DNA from 3 places in the Pseudochelatococcus sp. G4_1912 genome. Region 1 is predicted to be linked to each of the others. Evidence: riboswitches for the same ligand, from Rfam matches in the RefSeq annotation. Region 1 holds a riboswitch; each other region holds the start of a gene.

Region 1 (4,284 bases):
TCGTGGAAAGCGCGTGCAGTGTCGGGGTCCAGCGACAAGTTGAACTGATCATTCCAGCGGAAATCAAACCGGGCCCGAGACAGTGCATCATCGCGCAACTTGGCGGCTGGATGTCCCTTGGCGAGATCAGCGGCGTGGGCAGCAATGCGATACGTAATAACGCCGGTCTTGACGTCGTCACGGTTTGGAAGACCCAGATGCTCTTTCGGTGTCACGTAGCAGAGCATTGCGGTGCCAAACCAGCCAATCATTGCTGCGCCAATAGCCGAAGTGATGTGATCGTATCCAGGTGCGATATCAGTCGTCAACGGCCCAAGCGTATAGAAGGGGGCTTCACCGCAGGTTTCAAGCTGCTTGTCCATGTTGGCTTTGATCTTGTGCATCGGCACATGGCCGGGGCCTTCGATCATCACCTGACAGCCCTTTTCCCAGGCAATTTTCGTTAGCTCACCAAGTGTATCAAGCTCGGCAAACTGGGCCGCATCATTAGCGTCAGCAATCGATCCCGGACGTAGGCCATCGCCCAGCGAGAACGATACGTCATACTTGCGCATGATGTCGCAGATTTCACCAAAATGCTCGTAGAGGAAGCTTTCGCGGTGATGCGACAGGCACCAACGCGCCATGATTGAACCACCGCGTGAAACGATACCTGTCACGCGTGTTGCTGTCAGCGGCACGTACGCAAGGCGCACGCCAGCATGGATCGTGAAATAATCAACGCCCTGCTCAGCCTGTTCGATCAGCGTATCGCGGAAAATTTCCCAAGTGAGCTTTTCCGGTTCGCCATCGACCTTCTCAAGAGCCTGATAGATTGGCACCGTACCAATCGGAACCGGCGAGTTACGCATGATCCAGCCGCGGATATTATGGATATTGCGGCCCGTTGAGAGGTCCATCACCGTATCGGCACCCCAGCGTGTGGCCCAAACCAGCTTTTCGACTTCTTCAGCTGCCGAGGACGTAACTGCGGAATTGCCGATATTGGCGTTGACCTTCACAAGGAAGTTGCGGCCAATGATCGTTGGTTCAAGCTCTGGATGATTGATGTTCGCGGGAATGATGGCACGGCCACGCGCGATTTCTTCACGCACAAACTCCGGTGTAATGAAAGTTGGAATAGCCGCTCCAAAATCCTCACCATCAGCGCGACGCTTTTCAGCGCCTTCCGCCATAGCTTGACGACCAAGGTTTTCGCGATGGGCGACGTAAATCATCTCGTCAGTGATGATGCCCGCGCGAGCGAATTCATATTGTGTCACCAACTGGCCATCGCGCCCTGCGAGTACGGGGCGTTCAGCAGGGCAGGCCGGTACAAGACGTTCGGGCGCGACATCGCCTGAGAAGCCATTGTCTTCAGGCTTGACAGCACGCGCCTCTACTCTATCGAAGCCGCGGCTAGCAAGCCAAGAAGCACGGATCGGTGCCAGACCTTGCTCCAGATTAATGACAGCATCTGTATCGGTATAGGCCCCCGATGTGTCTTGCACGCGCACTGGTTCTTCACCGCAGGCGGGGTCAAGCGCGATTTCCCTGAAGGGAACATTGATATCAGGCCGTCCCTCTGGACTAGCATAAATCTTGCGCGATCCTAAAATGGGGCCTGTCGTAACGGCAGCAGGTGCGGCTGTCGTTTTAGCGCGTATTTTGGGCGTTGAATCGGATGTGGTTGTCATAGCAATGCTCCTCCCGGAAAGTGAGAATCCGGGCGTGAAGCGGCTGACAAGTTGCTGAGTGCAGATAAGGCATTAGCGCCAACATTGTCCCGTCCCTCCGCCGGTATAACCCGGATCAGGTTCAAGGGTCACCGTGGCGCTCGCCTCTGCCAAATTAAAGCATCAAACCAAACAGCAAAACGGAACACGCTTTGAAATTCGATGCCACTGCGGCAGGGAGATCATAACGGAATCTCAGCCCCCTCACGGGGCCCCCCTCGGAATAGGGGCAATGTCGGCCCGATTGGTGGTTTTGTCAATCACCAACCGTGAATTGGCCATTAAACACTATACTTTCACGCAGAAGCGCATGCATATGAAGGGATAAATGCATTATATCATATAGTTAAAAGGGGATCTGAATAATTTAGATTAGATCCCCCGATGCAACTTTCACTCGCCAACTGGCACGTCATCAACACTCTTGCGGCGAACGCGTGTTGTGCGAGGCTTACGGACTGTCGTTGCTCCAGCTGTTGTCTCGACAGACGTTTCAGCAGCTGCTTGACCAGTTGTGTCGTCAGCAACGATGCGCCGACGGCGTGCCCGTGGAGCGGGTTTGTCCAGATCACTCGCATCTGGCGCGCTGACCGCTACGGGCTCAACCTGGCGTGGAGCCTCGACCTTGCCTGTATCCAGATCATGCGTGAGCGGACGTGCTGGCTGCTCATCACTTGATGGCATGCGGATGGGCGTTGTCAAAAATGCGGGCAAGGCCGGTTGACGGTTTGCACCGGTATCATCTGAAGAAGTATGCTGGCCAAAGCTGCCAATTTCATCGCGACGACGGCGAAAGCGCTCACGACGATCCTGACGTTCTGGTCGATCCTGCCTTTCAGGACGTTCAAAGCGTTCCTGACGATCTTGGCGCTCTGGACGCTCAAAACGCTCGGGACGATCCTGCCTTTCAGGACGTTCAAAACGTTCCTGACGCTCAGAACGGTCTTGCCTTTCGGGGCGTTCAAACCGATCCTGCCGATCAGAGCGCTCATATCGCTCATTATTGCGTGGATAGCGTTCGCGGGGCTGCATAGCAGGCTGCTGTCCATCGTCGTCAGAGGCAGGGAAGCGTGCTTCAGGTTGAGGTGCGCCATAATTTTGCACACTGTAATCAAGTCCGCCATCTTCCCCGGCATCGTCCTGATCATCGTCAAACGAACGTGGGAAGCCGGTGCTTTGCGGAAACTGTGCCTGCGCTGCAAGAATGATGCGCAGGTAATGTTCCGCATGCTGGAGGTAGTTTTCCGCCGCAACAGGATCGCCAGAAGCATGGGCATCGCGTGAAAGCTGTGCGTACTTCTCGGCAATATGCTGCGCTGTACCGCGGACCTTCACATCCGGTCCATTGGACTCAAATGTCTTTGTCAGCGGATTTGGTGGTTTCCGGGTGCGGTTGCGCATGCGCCTGTTTTGACCTGGTCTCATCGACATCTCTTTGGGAGCCATATTGTGCGGGGACCTCATCCCCAAGCGGTACGGATCGTACCCGTTGTCATCCGGTTCGCTCGGGAAGGGCAGCTAATGCCCCAAACCGCAGACCGGTGCTTTCACCTCATAACTGACAGCTATAAGGATGGTTAAAATGATTCTTCGTCGATATTGGTCGATGAAGAATCGGGTTAATGATTAGCGTTGTTCTTTCCTCGACACCGAGTTTCGGCACGCGATAAAAATGTTCCACCGCTTAAAGCTGAGCTGCATACGAAAATCGCATTCATCTCAATCAAGTAATCCGCCACGAGATCGACAGCGAAAAGCAAAGGTTGGCAAACCCTCAATAACCTCATGCTGAAAACCAGCATGTGAGACGGTAAACAAAGGTCGTTAACCGAAGGATCATACAACATCCAGATCTACTGGAATCATCTGTTTAGCAGATGCGTTCGATTCACAAAGGTGAATAAATCTGCCCAATATCTAAAGGCGAAAACGCACTTTAAATCCCACAGTCGACAGCAGAGCCTGATTCATGGTTTGACATTAGCGTCTTCCCACTGTCACGCCAAGTTATTTCTGCGATTGCTTATTGGAGCATCTTAATCTTTCACACAAATGTGGCAACAATGACGCGCTCTATACCAGAAAGATCAAAAATTGGCGGAGCAACCAATAATCCCTCTTTTTGTGCGATTGCGCTAACCATCGGCGCTTGCCCCTGTCCAAACTCCACAATTACAGAACCACCTGGACGCAGAACACGCCGGGCATCAGCGAAAATTGCACGATAGGGATCAAGTCCATCTGCGCCACCATCAAGGGCCAGATGCGGATCGTGATCTTTCACATCGGTCGCCAGCCCTGCAATATCAAGTGTTTCGATATAAGGTGGGTTAGACAGGATTAAATCTACAGTGCTATTTCCTAACATGGTTATCCATGAACCATTGATAACGGATAATCGCTCATTAACATTATTTTGTAAGGCATTGTACTGCGCCATTCTAGCGGCATCAGGTGAGAGATCGATTGCGATACCCTCTGCCTGCGGCAATTCAGAGGCCACCGCTATTGCGATACATCCTGTGCCGGTTCCGATGTCTACAAAACGAAAAGGCCACGTCGCGCGCGT
Region 2 (4,284 bases), 380 kb from region 1:
ACCTCTGGCGGGAACCGTTAGGCTTACGTTGATGTTCATGTGGAGTGGGGTGCGATGATGCGTCCCCCGAACGAGGAGCTGAAGATGACGATCAAAACCCGTAATGACCTTGGGCAGAACGTTCGTTCCAAGTCGATTGCTTTGTTGAATGAGCATCTGGCGCAATTTATCGACCTGGGTGCGCAGATCAAGCATGCGCACTGGAACGTCAAGGGGCCGCACTTCATCGCATTACATGAACTTTTTGATGATCTTTATGCGCATATTCTGGAGCATACGGACACCATTGCTGAGCGGCTGACAGCTTTGGGTGGTATCGCGCACGGCACAGTGCAAGCTGCTGCTGAGGGCACCAAACTGAAGGCTTATCCGCTACAGATCACGGATGGCCTGGAGCATGTCGATTATCTCGCTCGCTCATTCGCCGAAGTCGCCAAGGGTACGCGCAAGGCTATTGCAACAACAGATGAAGCAGGCGATCTGGCGACCTCTGATGTGTTTACTGAGGTAACGCGTGCGCTCGATAAGGATTTGTGGTTCCTTGAAGCGCATCTTCAGGAAACTAACAAATAATAGCGCGCCTAACGTTCTGATTGAATCAGAACTGTGTTCTAAGCTCTATATCTCATCGCAACTTGCGTTCATTAAAATAATAAAGTTGAACGCAGGTTGCGGATATCTGCTCTCACCACCACGCGTGGAAATGATGCACGGGGCCATGGCCATGCCCGATGTTGAGATGATCTGATGCAGCTATTGCTTGGCTGATATAGGTCTTGGCCGCTTTCACTGCCTCAGTTTGTGGTAATCCGCGTGCTAATCCTGCAGCGATTGCGGCAGAGAGAGTACAGCCCGTACCATGCGTATTACGCGTGGCAATGCGTGGGGCGGGTAGGCGTGTCACACCCGATGCATCCACCAGCAGGTCGATGCTTTCTTCGCCCTGTGCATGGCCGCCCTTGATCAGCACGGCCCCGGACCCAAGCTGTAGCAGTGCCTGTGCTTGCGCCAACATCTCGGCTTCGGTTTCAGCTGGGTTCGTGTTGAGCAACACAGCGGCTTCGGGTAAGTTGGGGGTGATGATCGTTGCTAGCGGAATCAGCTTTTCCCGCAAAGTGGTGACAGCATCCTCGCTGAGCAGCCGGTCGCCGCTGGCGGCAACCATAACCGGATCCAGCACAACCGCGCGTTGATGCCAACGTGTGAGGCCATCAGCCACGGCCTTGATTGTTTCTGGCCGCGATAGCATTCCGATTTTTACGGCGCTGACCGTTAGATCAGAGAAAACTGCATCAATCTGGGCTGTGATGAAATCAGCAGGGACATCGTGGATTGCAGTGACGCCCATCGTATTTTGAGCCGTGAGCGCGGCGATGACGCTCGCTCCGTAAACCTTGAGCGCAGAAAATGCTTTCAAATCCGCCTGAATGCCTGCACCACCACCTGAATCAGAACCGGCGATGGTGACGGCGATTGGGGTTTGGGCTGTTTGCGTGCTCATCGTTCAGCTTCCTGCGCCGCGAGCGGCAAGGCTTGCGTCTATAATAACGCGCAGACGGTGTGCAGCAGCCGAAACGTCATCAGCCATCAAGATGGCCGAGATGACCGCAATGCCATCCGCACCCATGGCGATGATTGTCGAGGCATTGTTTTCATCAATGCCGGCAATGGCACCTAAGGGAAGGGCTGGTGTTGCAATACGTGCATTTGCAATGATGTCGGCAAGGCCATCAAGCCCAATCGGGGGCTTGGGGTTATCTTTGCTAGATGTTGCAAAAACACCGCCGATGCAGCCGTAATCGATAGGCTCTTGCACAGCTGCCAAAGCTTCGCGCGTATTGTTCAGCGTCAGGCCAATGATCGCGCGGGGCCCCAGCAATCGGCGAGCGTCAGCGGGGGACATGTCATCTTGCCCCACGTGCACACCATCGGCACCGGCGGCCATTGCAACGTCAACACGATCGTTGATCAGCAATGGTACACCTTTCCCGCTGATGGCAGCAAGAATGGCCCGCGTAGTGTCAATGTATTTGCGCGTGTCAGCATGCTTGTCGCGATATTGTAGCAGGGTGGCGCCACCTGCGATCGCTGCGGCTGCCAGTTCAGGCAAGGGCTGTTCACGTGCGCGCTCGGGGTCGAGGATAGCATAGAGACGCAGATCAACAGGGAGAGGCTTATGGGGCGTTTCCGGAGAGAGCGTCATGCGGTTTGGCTCGCTGGCGTCATGAGATATGTCTGGCGATCATGCGTTTTGGAAAGGAATGCCCTGCGTCATACGCTTCAAGGCATATCTCACTTCCCTCCGCCAGCATGATCTGGTTCAGGTTCGGTGGGTTGGTATGAAACCTCTCAGCCCGAATCATACGATCGCAGGCACCCCAAGGAGATGCGGCAGTGTGGCACTAGAGCAGTTTGCATTCAAGTTGCGGTGAATCTGGCGCTCTAAATGCGCCAGAAGCAAGCACCGACAGGGTCAGTGCTTGCTTCTGGAATAGTTTTCAACCTGACGCGAAGATCGATATCAGACCTTGCGCAAAGCTTCGATCTCAGCAGGACCTTCGGCGTCGAGGTAATGCTCCAGCCAGTGGATGTCGTACTGACCGTTCTGAACGTCCTGATTACGCACCAACGCCCGGAACAATGGCAATGTGGTCTCGATACCATCAACGACGAACTCATCAAGTGCGCGGCGAAGACGCATCAGGCATTCGGTGCGGGTGCGACCATGCACGATGAGTTTGCCAACAAGCGAGTCATAGTTCGAAGGGATCTTGTAGCCCTGATACACCGCCGAATCCACACGTACACCAAGACCGCCCGGTGGGTGGTAATAGGTGATCGTGCCCGGTGAAGGACGGAAATTCGAAGGATGCTCGGCATTGATGCGGCATTCGATAGCGTGACCATCAAGCACGATGTCTTCTTGCTTGATCGACAAGGCAGCGCCCGAAGCCACACGGATCTGCTCGTTAACGAGGTCGATGCCGGTGATCATCTCCGTCACCGGATGCTCCACCTGGATACGGGTGTTCATCTCGATGAAGTAGAACTCGCCGTTCTCGTACAGGAACTCAATGGTGCCTGCGCCGAGATACTTCAGCTTCTGCATGGCCTTGGCGACCACAGTGCCAATGCGCTCGCGTTCAGCCTTGTTAAGCGCAGGTGAGGGGGCTTCTTCCCACACCTTCTGGTGACGACGCTGCAATGAGCAATCACGCTCGCCCATATGCACCGCACCACCACGACCATCACCCATCACCTGAATTTCAATGTGACGTGGCTTTTCGAGATACTTTTCCAGATACACGGCATCGTCGCCAAAGGCGGCCTTTGCCTCGATCCGGGCTGTGGAGAGCGCATCGCTCAAGCTTGCTGCATCACGTGCCACTTTCATGCCACGTCCGCCGCCGCCGGCAGCTGCCTTCACCAATACCGGATAACCGATTTTGGCTGCCACTTCATGCGCTTCAGCATCATCGGTGATGCCGCCGTCCGAACCCGGAACGCACGGAATACCAAGCGCACGCGCCGTGCGCTTCGCCTCGATTTTATCACCCATCAGGCGGATGTGCTCTGCCTTCGGGCCGATAAAGGCGATGCCGTGGTCGGCAAGCACATCAGCAAAATGCGCATTTTCCGACAGGAACCCGTACCCCGGATGCACCGCATCCGCACCCGTGATCTCACAGGCGGCGATCAGTGCCGGGATGTTGAGATAGCTGTCACGTGCGGCTGGCGGCCCGATGCAGACGCTTTCGTCAGCAAGGCGCACGTGCATGGCGTTGGCATCGGCGGTGGAATGTACTGCAACTGTGGAAATGCCGAGTTCCTTACAGGCTCTCAGAATCCGCAGCGCGATTTCACCCCGGTTGGCGATCAGGATCTTGTCGAACATTAATTACTCGATTACCAGCAGCGGCTCGCCGTACTCAACCGGCTGGCCATCTTCTACCAACACGGCAGTGACCGTGCCCGAACGTGGCGCGACAATGTCGTTGAAGGTCTTCATAGCTTCGACCAGCAACAGCTTGTCACCCGCCTGCACCTTGGAGCCCACTTCGATGAATGGCTTTGCATCCGGCGAAGGGCGACGGTATGCGGTGCCAACCATGGGTGAGTTCACGGTACCCGGATGGTCCGTAACCGAAGCAGCAACAGGTGCCGCAGCAGCTGCTGGAGCCGGTGCATAGGCCGCAACGGGAGCTGGCGCTGCCATCTGCGGAACCACGACGTTGGCCGTGACATTGCGTGCGACGCGAATATGCAGGTCGCCTTTGGCAACCT
Region 3 (4,284 bases), on a different contig from region 1:
AGATAATCAAGATATCGTGGATCAGCAGCTTTTACCTGATTAATGGAGTGGGCTGACTGACCGATCAGCGCCCCCTCCCCAAGCAATGCACGTGCCGCAGCTGCGTCAGCGCCCTCAGGCAAATGCACGCCATCAGCACCGGCGCACACTGCAATTTCTGGTGAGCCATGCACACTTACACACCCCCCATATGGGATAGCGCGGCGCTTGAAATCAACAACAAGCGCAATCTGCTCCTCAACGGAAAGATCCTTCTCCCTCAGGCTGATCCACCTTATGCCGCTCGCGAAAACCGCATCTGCCATCGCCCCCATTGCTGCGATGCCACCATCGAGCTGGTGCCTGTCCGTCACAACAAGCACGGGAGGGCGTGGCAGTTTGCCACTCATGATTCGATCAAGCCCAGCTGCGGACTGGATGCTTCTGCGTTACAGCGTTTAGGGATTCGTCCGGCAAGATAAGCCAATCGCCCACCCTCGACGGCATATTTCATAGCACTGGCCATCGCGACCGGATCATTGGCCTTGGAAACAGCCGTATTCAGCAGCACTGCAGAGCATCCCAGCTCCATCGCCAGCGCCGCATCTGATGCCGTGCCGATGCCCGCATCAAGAACCACAGGCACAGAGCTGCGGGCGCAGATCATTTCAATCATGTGCGGATTGGAGATCCCCAACCCTGAACCAATCGGTGAACCCAGCGGCATGACAGCCGCTGCCCCTGCATCCGCCAGCTTACGACATGAGATCGGATCATCAGTGCAATATGGCAGCACGATAAAGCCCTTGCTCACGAGCTCAGCCGTTGCGCGCAGCAACTCTTCTGTATCGGGATAGAGTAACTCACGGTCACCCACGACCTCGACCTTGACCCAATTCGTACCAAGGGCCTCGCGCGCAAGCTCAGCCGTCAACACGGCATCGCGGGCCGTTTGGCAACCTGCAGTGTTAGGCAAAAAATGCACCGTATCGCCCAATACATCCACAAGGCTTTCAGCTGCTCCTGAAAGATCAATGCGCCGGATGGATGCGGTCGTCATCTCGGTGCCACTCGCCTGAACAGCATCCAGCATGACTTTCTGGTTCGGATAACCGGCCGTGCCAAGAAACAACCGCGATGAAAAAGTGCGGCCCGCGATAACCAGTGAATCATGCAGTGTAGAGCGTGTCATGGCGCTTAACCACCCTGTCTTGCGTGAACAATTTCAATGCGATCATTGGCATTGAGTTTCGTATCAATCCATTCTGCACGCGGTAGCATTGTTCCATTCAATGCGATAGCAACGCCTTTCGTATCAGGAGCGATATCATGGCGCGCTAAAAGCGCAGCCATAGTTGCCTCCATCAATACCTCTGGCAGACCATTTACACGCACTTCGATTTCACTCATCAAACTATCCTCGGCTTATCGCTGCTGGACGAAAACGGCTGGCATCAAATGGCAATGAAATTTCATCCCGCTGCCCGTCCAAAATTAAGCGTGTGATGGCATCGGCGGTTACTGGCGTTTGCAGAATACCGTTGCGATGATGACCTGTTGCATAAACAAGCCCCGGCACCGCCGACGGCCCTAAAATTGGCGCATCATCACGGCTACCAGGGCGAAATCCAGTCCATGTTTCAATCAACGGCAATTCTTCGATACCAGGCAGCGCACGCCATGCGTTTTGCAAGAGGGAAAGCATCCCACCTGCTGTGAGGCACTCATCGAAACCGCGCTCTTCAACTGTGGCGCCCACAATCAACCGGCCATCCAGGCGCGGAACAAGATAAATGCCCGAAGCCCAGATTACATGGCGAATGAGTGGATTATCCGCCTCCATCCCAAGCGCAAGCATCTGCCCTTTAATGGGGCGAACCGGCGGACGGATATCAGGTGTAAGGCCACAAATCCCCCGCGACCACGCCCCCGCAGCAAGCACGATCGTTGTTGCACTATGATGTTCACCCGCTATCTCAACAGCAGTTGCGTAACCATCCTCAATGATGATGCGATCAACCTGCGTCTCTTCATGTAATGTAACGCCGACCTTGAGTGCAGCAATGCGTAAAGCCTGCGCGAGCTTGCGGTTATCAACCTGATGATCTTCCGGACTCCAGATCCCGCCTGCGGCTCCCGCTAGGAGCGGTTCTCGCGCTCTCACCTCGGCGGCAGAAAGCCAGTTCACCGGAAGTGCCATCTTTTCCTGTAGAGCAAGATGATGACGTAAGCGTGCATGCTCATCAGCATTCAACGCTACATGCAGCGTGCCTTCCTGACGAAGGTCAATTGACATGCCAGAGACGTGCTCAAGCTCTTCAGCAAAAGCGGGCCAGAGACGCTGGCTCTCACGATTGAGTGGCAATAACCATTCTTCGCCTGGCTCAATCTCTGTGCAGGCGGCGAGCATTCCGGCAGCGGCATGGCTTGCGCCAGATCCTGCCTTGGCCCGATCATAAACAGAAACCCGCGCCCCTCGGCTTGCCAAACGCCATGCTATAGACAGCCCAATGACGCCAGCGCCAATAATGATAATAGAGTCAGACAATTGCGATCCCAACGGCGCCTCCCTACGCTGGCATGACCCAGACAGGTTCTATGGGTATTTCTCAGCCGCGCCCAACGCACGGCACCCCAGTGCCTAATGCTGCAACATCGTATCTTTTGTCGTCTTTCGCAAGTGGAAGTTGCCGCATTTGCATAAGCAGTGAATGCAGATCGGCTCGTCAGTCCGCATCATCATCGGGGATGTCTTCATCCTCATCGAGAATATCTTCATCTGACGGCATGGGCATCGAAAAGCCCAGCGGCAATTGCCCATCAAGAAATCCCGTGCCCTTCAGCTCATCAAGGCCCGGAAGGTCATCAATGGAGCCAAGGCCAAAATGAGACAGGAAATCAGCCGTTGTGCCATAAGTAACGGGACGGCCAGGTGTGCGACGTCTTCCACGCAACTTTATCCAGCTGGTTTCCATCAGCGTATCGAGTGTTCCGCGTGACGTAGCCACACCGCGAATCTCTTCAATCTCGGCCCGCGTCACCGGCTGGTGGTATGCAATGATCGCCAGCACTTCCATGGCGGCGCGCGACAGCTTTCGCGGATCCTCCACTTCCTGCACCAGCGAGGGCGCAAGGTCAGCAGCCGTACGAAACGCCCATTTACCCGCCACCCTGACCAGCACAACGCCACGTGCAGCATATTCCGTCTGCAATGTTGCCAGCAGGGCTTTAAGGTCGATCCCCGTGGGAATGCGGGAGGCGAGCTCCTCCTCCCCCACCGGCTCTCGGGAGGCAAACAGAATCGCCTCAACCACACGCAATGCATGGCGATGGATGCTCATCAGGCACCCCCTTGAATTGGTTCTGCAACATCCAAGCGGCGACGGCGCATCATCAGCGGTGCAAATGGAGCGTCCTGACAGATATCAAGCTTGCCCTCGCGCACCATTTCGAGCATTGCCGAAAGGGCTGAGGCCCGCACGGTAGCGCGCATTTCAGGCTCGGCCATATAAGCCTCCAGATATGGATCCAACGCAACCCAATCTGCAGCATCACCAATCAGGCGTTGCAATGCCTCACGTGCTTCTACCAGTGACCATACAAGCCGTTTGTGCAGCACCACACGTGAATTCATTTGGTGCTGGCGATTAGTCGTATAAGCAGAGAGCAAATCGTAAAGAGTTACATCCCATTTGGGACGCTCAACGATTGCCATTTCCTCTGGCTCGCCACGTGCAAGGACATCGCGGCCTAATTGGGGGCGTTGAACAAGCTTCGATGCTGCACTTCGGATTGCTTCAAGCCTGCGCAGACGAAGAGCCAGAATCGTTGCCAGATCACCAGCCTCTGGCACCTCGGGCGGCATGGCGCTAGGCAATAGAAGGCGCGATTTCAAATAGGCAAGCCATGCTGCCATCACAAGATAATCGGCAGCAAGCTCCAGACGCAATTGTCGGGCAGCATCGATAAATGAAAGGTATTGCTCAACCAATGCCAATATAGAGATCTGTGTTAGATCAACCTTTTGGCGTCGCGCAAGCTCTAGCAGAAGATCGAGTGGACCTTCAAAGCCATCAACATCAACAATAAGTGCAGGCTCTGCCTCGCTGCGTTCAGCGGGCAAGAAACCATCCGTATCGGCTTTCCGCAGATATGCCCCAGCTGACACGCCCTACTCTCCTTGATCTTCATATCAAGCGTTGATCGTTGAGGCCAGATTCGCAAGCGCCGTTTCAAGACGCGTCCGACCTTCCACAGGATCAAATGGTTCAGGCGGATGATTGATGCGTTGCAAGGCTGCATTGG

Evidence for each region. A riboswitch is a leader RNA that binds a small molecule or an ion and turns the genes downstream of it on or off. The one in region 1 is predicted to bind thiamine pyrophosphate.
Region 2: linked by a shared signal. The riboswitch ahead of thiE (thiamine phosphate synthase) and the one ahead of thiC (phosphomethylpyrimidine synthase ThiC) in region 1 are both predicted to bind thiamine pyrophosphate.
Region 3: linked by a shared signal. The riboswitch ahead of thiO (glycine oxidase ThiO) and the one ahead of thiC (phosphomethylpyrimidine synthase ThiC) in region 1 are both predicted to bind thiamine pyrophosphate.

The regions. Positions count from the first base shown of each region.
Region 1 is NZ_JAZDRL010000001.1:576,728-581,011, reverse strand. It holds gene thiC (phosphomethylpyrimidine synthase ThiC) at 1-1,676, opposite strand, end outside; TPP riboswitch at 1,752-1,944, opposite strand; gene VRZ32_RS02730 (DUF4167 domain-containing protein) at 2,109-3,140, opposite strand; gene prmC (peptide chain release factor N(5)-glutamine methyltransferase) at 3,760-4,284, opposite strand, start outside.
Region 2 is NZ_JAZDRL010000001.1:952,355-956,638, reverse strand. It holds gene dps (DNA starvation/stationary phase protection protein Dps) at 85-573, shown strand; gene thiD (bifunctional hydroxymethylpyrimidine kinase/phosphomethylpyrimidine kinase) at 686-1,501, opposite strand; gene thiE (thiamine phosphate synthase) at 1,505-2,203, opposite strand; TPP riboswitch at 2,280-2,391, opposite strand; gene accC (acetyl-CoA carboxylase biotin carboxylase subunit) at 2,522-3,895, opposite strand; gene accB (acetyl-CoA carboxylase biotin carboxyl carrier protein) at 3,899-4,284, opposite strand, start outside.
Region 3 is NZ_JAZDRL010000002.1:1,228,378-1,232,661, reverse strand. It holds gene VRZ32_RS12895 (thiamine phosphate synthase) at 1-389, opposite strand, end outside; gene VRZ32_RS12890 (thiazole synthase) at 386-1,171, opposite strand; gene thiS (sulfur carrier protein ThiS) at 1,177-1,389, opposite strand; gene thiO (glycine oxidase ThiO) at 1,394-2,527, opposite strand; TPP riboswitch at 2,529-2,626, opposite strand; gene scpB (SMC-Scp complex subunit ScpB) at 2,706-3,320, opposite strand; gene VRZ32_RS12870 (segregation and condensation protein A) at 3,320-4,147, opposite strand; gene nagZ (beta-N-acetylhexosaminidase) at 4,172-4,284, opposite strand, start outside.